DNA from 2 places in the Shewanella seohaensis genome. Region 2 is predicted to be linked to the other one. Evidence: riboswitches for the same ligand, from Rfam matches in the RefSeq annotation. Region 2 holds a riboswitch; the other holds the start of a gene.
What was found. Region 2 has a riboswitch for cyclic di-GMP ahead of gbpA (N-acetylglucosamine-binding protein GbpA). Riboswitches for the same ligand answer to the same signal wherever they lie in the genome.
Positions count from the first base shown of each region.

Region 1 (4,010 bases), on a different contig from region 2:
TTGATGCTCACCGATTGCCCCGCTTCAACCGTCACAGTCGCTGGCACAGTCACCACAGGCGCTTGGTTTGCCGTCTCAGCCTTATGGGTGAGAGTCACAGTGTCGGTTGAAGATAATCCTTCAGGATCCGTGACTCGCAGACTGAACACATACACCACATCCGACGCCGTCGCGCTCAGTTGCACCACAGCATTGGCCATATCCGCATTACTGATACTTAAGCTAGGGCCAGAGACTTGGCTCCATTGATAACTCAAGGCGCCGTTTTCAGGATCCCGCGACGCGCTACCATTTAGCGTGACATCCGTAGTACCGGTTACCGTGATATCCGCTCCCGCGTTGGCAATCGGCGCTTTATTCGCTGGTGGCGTTGTGCCCTCGCCATGGCCTAGACCTTCGTGCATGGCATTGAGAATGTCACCATTATCGGCATCAATTTCCCAGGCGAACAAACCACCGAGCTGATTGGTCAGCACGTATTGGCCCTTGGCTTTAACAGAACGAGCATCGTCGAAGGTAATTAAATCACCCGTAGATGCATTAAAGACAGATGGCGCTTCAGCGGTTTCATCATAGGCATAGCTCCAACCTGCGCCCATATAATCCTTGGCGATCTGGCGATAATCCACTACGCCCGCTTCCCAAGTGCCCTTCACTTTGCCCGTTGCAGTGCCCGTGAAAGGATTGTTACCGCTGTAGCCATTCACCCCAGTCCAGCCACGGCCGTACATAGCAGCGCCGACCACAATCTTACCCGGAGTCACCCCTTGAGAGAGCAGGGCTTTTACGCCTTTGTCCGTGGTGTAACGGGTATTAGGATCCCAGCTCGCCTCATAGAGATTGGTTTGATGTCCAAGCTCTGTATTGGTCCAGCCGCCATTAAAGTCGTAACTCATCAGGAAGATGTAATCCATATATTGCTGCGCCGCCTGATAATCGACCTTAGCAATTTTATCGCCGCCCGCACTGATGGCCGACGTCAGCTCATAGGTGCGTCCAGTTTCGGCGCTGAGCTCATCGAGCATCGCCCGCAGTTCACGCATCAGGGTGACATAGGTTTGTCCGTCGTTGGCATTTCCTAAGCTTGGGTTAGCACCACTGCCGCCGGGGAATTCCCAGTCGATATCGACACCATCGAAGAACTTCCAGGTTTGTAAAAATTCCTTCACTGAGGCGACAAAGGTGTCGCGCTTGGTTTTATCCCCCAAAAAGTAGAAGGGATCGGAGAGCGTCCAGCCACCAACGGAGGGGAGGATCTTCAGATCGGGATAGGCTTGTTTTAACGCCATCAATTGGCCGAAGTTGCCTTTGTAGGGATCGGAATACTCATTCACCCCCGCCTGCGGCATTTGCACCGCCGCCCAAGGGTCGTGGATCGCCACTTTAAAATCGGCACGGCCAGCACAGGCACGCTGCAACGCCTCAAAGCTACCTTCGATTTCCTTTAAGCTGTCGTTGATGCCATTGCCACCACAAATCGGGGTAAAGCCGTATAAAATATGGGTTAAGTTTTGTGCAGGGATCTTATCGACGGGGAATTTACGTCCATAAACACCCCACTCCACAAAGTAACTTCCCACCACTTTGCCGGATTTATTCGCATAGGGACGATTGTTTTCTTTCAAAGGCGCATTGAGTGGCAGTAAATGACTGCCATCGGTATCGGCGACTAAGATTTCCCTCGCATCACTGGCACTGCAACCTTCATTATTACAAAGCTGCACGCGCATTTGATAGCGCCCGCCCTTATTGACCTTGAAATTGGCCGTACCCGCCGCACTCGAAGGACCTTCCCATGCCACATTTCCGTTGAGTAACACCTGCGCCTTATTGCCGATATCGCCGTTATACAAGTTCCAGGTCACGGACACATCGGCGGCATCTTTTACCGTCACTAATTGGTTATAGGCTGAGGCGGCTTGATTCACCTCGATAATGGCAAACTTGGTTTCCCCCCAACCTAAAGTCGGTTTTCCGGGGAGCGCCGCAAAGGCTTGAAAACTGACAGCGGATGCCAGCACCGAGGCCACCAGCATCGCCGAGGTGGAGATTTGAGTCTTAAACATGAGATTTCCCTATTGAGTAAGTTATGCATCAATAAGGCAAACAAAGCGTAGACAGGAAACAACACTCTTAAAACCATGTGCGTACAACGGCAGCATGAAGAAACAACCTGTGGTATCCCCGCTATCATAGGTACAAACGAACCCTTAGACCGGAGGCTTTGCGTCCCAATCTTTCGATTGGTTTGCCTTTTTCACTAATGACAACGTTGTCATTACGTTAATTAGCATATGCCGCTATAGCGTTAAATTGCAACTAAATATTAACAAACGGGCCATTGTACCGATTACCAACACTGGATTGGCTTAAAGGAAAAGTAAAACCACTGAGTGCAAAAAATGAGCAATGAATTGTATTTAAAAGGATTGCTTAAGCCATGGAGTCCTATCATGGACTGGTATCGCCAATAGGGAAGACAATAAAAATAAATCGAAAGTCTTAAGAAAGCGGTTTGCAAGGCGCAACTTGATAACTCGTGCAAACAAAAATGCGGTCATCGAACGAGGTGATATGCAGAGTGCACTGCAAACACACAAATCCGATGGCCGCATGCTGTTGTTCTCGACCCAAACGAAATCAATATCTGGATCAGCGTGAGTAAGCCAAGATTGATAACCTGAACGAACCTATCACGCCTCAATCTTGACCTATTCGCATCTCAATCGAAAGCCGTTAGGCGGCGTCCTTCGAGTAATCCCTTGCCAAGATCACCGATAAGCCACGGCAGACTAAGGTCTCCATATCATCGACACGATTAATCTTCATTTCGGCTAATGGAGCCCTGAGAGCCATGCGTCTTAAACTATCCAGACAACCCTTGTAGTACGGCGCGCTGTTCATCATGCCACCCGCTAACCAGATCCGATTAGGATTAAACAGATTGACCGCCCACGCTAGCCCCATCCCCAGATAAGTGCCGGCGAGATATAAATCATCGGCGGTGGAAATCTTACGGCTGCGGATAGAATCGCCACTGGCGAGCTGCTCGAGACTAAACTCCCCCGCCTCCGTCATCACCCGGCAATGCCCAAGCTCCCCCGCGACTCCCGTAGCCCCCGTAAAAGCCTTGCCGCTCAACGCGATCGACATGCCAATTCCAGTGCCACACATGACTAACAACTCACAGGCATATTTTTCGTCACAGGTTGCCTGCATACCGGCGTCGATATCATTGCAGATAAACTTAAGTTCGCCTTGGGTTTTCAAGGTTTCAAAGCTTAGCCCATTGAGACCGGGCAGCGATTTACAGGACACCAAACGATTCTGTTGTACGAGTCCAGGTACAGCGATCGCTAAATGGTAGTGCTGTAAATCATAATCCCGTTCCAGCGCCGCGATTTGATCATTTAAATCTTCAATTTTAAAGCCTTCACCCGTGGGGATTTTATATTGTTCTGTATGCCCCTTGAGTTGAAGTTCGAACAGGGCTTTGCTACCGCCCACGTCTATTGTTAATGTTTGCATCGCCAACTCCACTGATACATGTGCTCCCCTCTGACCCCGAGCGGAGATGGCGAATGTTAGCATAATGGGTAAATATTAGCGATTGAATAAAACTTAAGTAGCTAATTTGTAAGAATTAGTCGGAAGAACTGAATGATAAAGATAACATTTCAATTTGGAAATTAGTCTAAGATCACAACCCTTGTTACTGCAAAGTGATGCCGAAAAAACAAAATTGTATACAAAATCCTTTATTCCATCCCCTTGCATCTTAGCCGTTGAGCTTGCGATAATCGCCGCCAATTCGCATCCTTTTCGCCAGCATTACGCATTATAATCTTGGCTGCCTACGTCAGCCGCCAATGCCAATATTTGGAGCCCCTATGTCGTTACCATCGTCACCACAATCCCTACAACCGAATAAGATTGCTAACCGTCTTGCCGCCATTCGTAGCGAACTCACCAGTGCCAATTTAGATGCCTTTATCATCCCGCGCGCGGAC
Region 1 is NZ_JAKILE010000006.1:40,065-44,074, forward strand. Features, by position in the region: gene L2713_RS08640 (glycosyl hydrolase family 18 protein) at 1-2,066, opposite strand, end outside; cyclic di-GMP riboswitch class I at 2,175-2,263, opposite strand; gene L2713_RS08645 (ROK family protein) at 2,737-3,528, opposite strand; gene L2713_RS08650 (aminopeptidase P family protein) at 3,891-4,010, shown strand, end outside.
Region 1: another riboswitch for cyclic di-GMP. It lies ahead of L2713_RS08640 (glycosyl hydrolase family 18 protein); the one in region 2 lies ahead of gbpA (N-acetylglucosamine-binding protein GbpA).

Region 2 (4,010 bases):
CGTGGTCCCTTACTACTGCAAGATTGGCATTTAATTGAAAAACTTGCCCACTTTAACCGTGAGCGTATTCCTGAGCGTGTTGTGCATGCGAAAGGGACTGGCGTATACGGTACTTTCACCCTGACCAAAGACTTAAGCGAATACACCATCGCCGACCACTTTAACGGTGTGGGTAAGCAAACTGAGACCTTCGTACGTTTCTCTACCGTGGGCGGTGAAATGGGTTCTGCCGATGCCGAGCGCGATCCCCGTGGTTTTGGTCTGCGCTTCTATACTGCTCGTGGTAATCACGATATCGTGGGTAACAACACGCCGACTTTCTTCCTGCGTGATGGGATTAAGTTCCCAGACTTTATCCATACCCAAAAGCGTAACCCATTGACGAATTTGAAAGATCCACAAGCTATGTGGGACTTCTGGTCATTAAACCCTGAAGCCATGCATCAAGTGACGATTCTGATGTCTGACCGTGGTATTCCGGCAAACTACCGCCAAATGCATGGTTATGGTTCGCATACTTTCTCGTTCTGGAATGCTAAAGGTGAGCGTTTCTGGGTGAAGTTCCACTTCAAATCGCAGCAAGGCGTGGTGAACTTAACCAATGAGCAAGCCGATAAGTTAAAGGGTATCGACCCTGACTCATCCCAGCGCGATATGGTGGTAGCTGTGACCGACGGTAACTTCCCTCGTTGGACGGTGAACGTACAGATTATGCCTGAGGCCGATGCCAACACTTACCATATCAACCCATTCGATTTAACTAAGGTGTGGCCACATGGCGATTACCCGTTAATTGAAATTGGTGTGTTAGAGCTGAATCGTTTACCGCAAAACTACTTTGCCGAAGTCGAGCAAGTGGCATTAGCACCGAGCAACTTAGTGCCTGGTGTGGGCGCATCGCCCGACAAGATGTTGCAGGCGCGTTTATTCGCCTATGCCGATGCGCAGCGTTACCGAATTGGGGCGAACTACAACCAGTTACCGGTAAACTGCCCACATGCGACTAAAGCCAACCATCACCAACGTGCGGGTGCCATGGCGGGAACACAATGCCCGTACCACGGTAGTCAAACCGGTGGCGATGCCGCGGCTAACTATGGTCCAAACAGCACTGCGGGTGCTTTAGTTGAACCGGCAAACTTTGCCGAGCCACCACTGCGTTTAGATGGCGAAGCGGCGCGTTACAGCCGTTACAATCAGGATGATTACACTCAGGCGGGTAATTTGTATCGCATCTTCAGCGAAGCCGAGAAAGCACGCTTAGTGGAAACGATTTCTGGCTCACTGCGTCAGGCAAGTGTAGAGGTACAGCAACGTATGCTGGCACATTTCCACAAAGCCGATGCCGATTACGGTCAACGTATCCAAACTGCTCTCGGGTTATAAGTTAATTCGTTAGCCCAATAAAAAAGGCCAGTGTTATCACTGGCCTTTTTGTTTATCTTCATTTTATCAATCAGTTAACCATTAAGGTTGCTACGCCGAGCAGGGCAAACAAAATTGCGCAGCCTCTGTGGATCCACTTCATTGGTAATTTTTCGGCACTAAAATGTCCCGCAATAACCACTGGGACGTTCGCTAGCAACATACCCAAAGTAGTACCTGCAACCACCATGGCTAAGGCATCGTATTTAGCGGCTAAAACGACAGTTGCGATCTGAGTCTTGTCGCCCATTTCGGCGATAAAGAACAGAATAAAGGTCGCAACAAAGGGTCCCATCTTATAGAAACGGCTCTCTTCGGCGTCCACTTTATCGGGGATCAGTACCCAGAGTGCAATCGCAAAGAAGGAGGCGGCAACCAAGTAGCGTGCTACATCTGGGCTCACCCAGTTAATCGCCCATTGTCCAAGCCAGGCGGCGGCAAAATGGTTAAACAGGGTTGAGAGTAAAATCCCCAAGATAATCGCAGTTTTATTTTTAAATCTTGCAGCGAGTAATAGGGCAAGCAGTTGGGTCTTATCGCCAATCTCGGCGATGGCAACCGTAAAGGTTGAGGCGAGTAACGCTTCCAAGTGTGATCCTTTTAGGGGTGGTTTTTGACATAAGCACAATAGACCGTCCACCCCTAGGTGCGGTTACTGTGCTCAGGTCTTGCAGGACAAATCGATGATTTGCTGTGAACACCATGGCATGCGGCCAAGTATGTTGATGTTCACCCTGAATATCGATGGCTCGAAATCCAGTTAGCTACTCCCCCGAAGCGAGGTGGGCATTATACCCAAGTGAAATAGGGTTTCAAGATTAAACTCATCGAGTCAGAGGGCAAATAATCTGACAGGCGCCAATAAAATACCGCTTATCGTTTTGTAACATGTTGAATTGTAATAATTTAAATTTTGACAACGCTGTCTTTTGTTGTTAGGTTAGCCGGGTCTCAATGTTTAAGTTACATACTGTTAACTTCAATGGAGATCCACCGTATTTGGCAAACTAATTGAAAAATTAGGACGCAAAGCCTCCGGTCTAAGGTTGTAAAGGGATGTTGAAACTAAGATAGCGGGGTTGCCTCAGAATTGAGCTGATGCTTTCAATTCTTTGAAAAATAAACGGCTTTGCTTAATGCTGTTTTGCCTAAATACCACTTTTATACCTATGCCAATCTCGTCGAGAAAGGCACCCTACGGAGTACAATAAAGTGGCACATCTAACTACTTTTACATCAATCACAAATGCTAACCGTAAACACCCACAACTGGCTCGTTTAAGCCTAATTGCCTTGGCCTTAAGCGCTACGAGTGCGCTAGTTAGCCAAACGGCGTCGGCCCACGGTTATGTGGTTTCACCAGAATCACGCTCGTACGCCTGTAAAACTGGCAGCAATTTAAATTGCGGCGCCGTTCAGTGGGAACCGCAAAGTGTTGAAGGCCCTTCAGGTTTTCCTGAGTCAGGCCCTGCCGACGGTAAAATTGCCAGTGCAGCCAACGCGGCGTTTTCTCCCTTGGATGAACAGAGCCCAAGTCGTTGGTCTAAGCATGACATTAAGTCGGGTTGGAATGACTTTAGCTGGCAGTTCACCGCTAACCACGTGACCCGCAATTGGCGTTATTATTTAACTCGCCAAGGGTGGGATCAAAACCAAGCGTTGAGCCGCGCAAGCTTTGACTTAGCTCCCTTCTGTGTGGTCGATGGAGGCATGGTTCAGCCGCCTAAGTTAGTGACACATAACTGTTATGTACCTGAAGACAGAAGCGGTTATCACGTGATTTTGGCCGTGTGGGAAGTCGGTGATACCACGAACAGTTTCTATAATGCCATCGATGTGAACTTTAGCTCAGATGTTGTGGTGCCGGGCGAGTGGACCGATATTGGCGATATCAATCCGTCACTCGATCTTAAGGCGGGTGATAAGGTGATGACGCGGGTGTTTGATGCTAATGGCGAGCAAACTGCCAAGCAAACTCAGATAACCATTGCCGACACTACTCAAGGCGCCAAGCAAAACTGGCCATTCCTGTTAGCCAGTGCCATTAATGCCCAGCAACCACAACTTAGGGCGGGGCAGAAGAATGCCTCTGGGGTGATTTCGCCCGTTTACGGTAAAAATGAGATTTATGCCGCGCCTAATTCGGGCCTAGAGCGAGTGGAAGTGAGCTTTGATATTGCGCCTGCGCCGGGCAATCAGCTCGATGTCACGTCACTGGCCGATGATTACACTATTGTCGATGGTGCCGCAAAGGTCAGTTTCGATGTCAGCACTAATGCGGATATGCAGGTCTCAGCTTATCTGTTTAGCCACGATGGCACGGCTGCAGGATATGTCACACAAGCGGTCAATAATACCAGCGCGAGTCTAGTGCTTGATGTCGTCGCGCCTAAGGCTGGCCATTATCACTTACAAGTGAAGGGCGAGCCTAAGCAAGGTGAGGTCATCCAGCAAAACTTCGATCTGTTCTTAAAAGATCAAGCCACAGCGCCGAATGCTGATTTTGTCTTCCCCGAGGGCATTAAAAACTATGTGGCTGGTACTAAAGTGCTGCAACCTAAAACTGGCAAGGTCTATCAATGTAA
Region 2 is NZ_JAKILE010000001.1:184,640-188,649, reverse strand. Features, by position in the region: gene katB (catalase KatB) at 1-1,386, shown strand, start outside; gene L2713_RS00845 (TMEM165/GDT1 family protein) at 1,457-2,014, opposite strand; cyclic di-GMP riboswitch class I at 2,417-2,512, shown strand; gene gbpA (N-acetylglucosamine-binding protein GbpA) at 2,638-4,010, shown strand, end outside.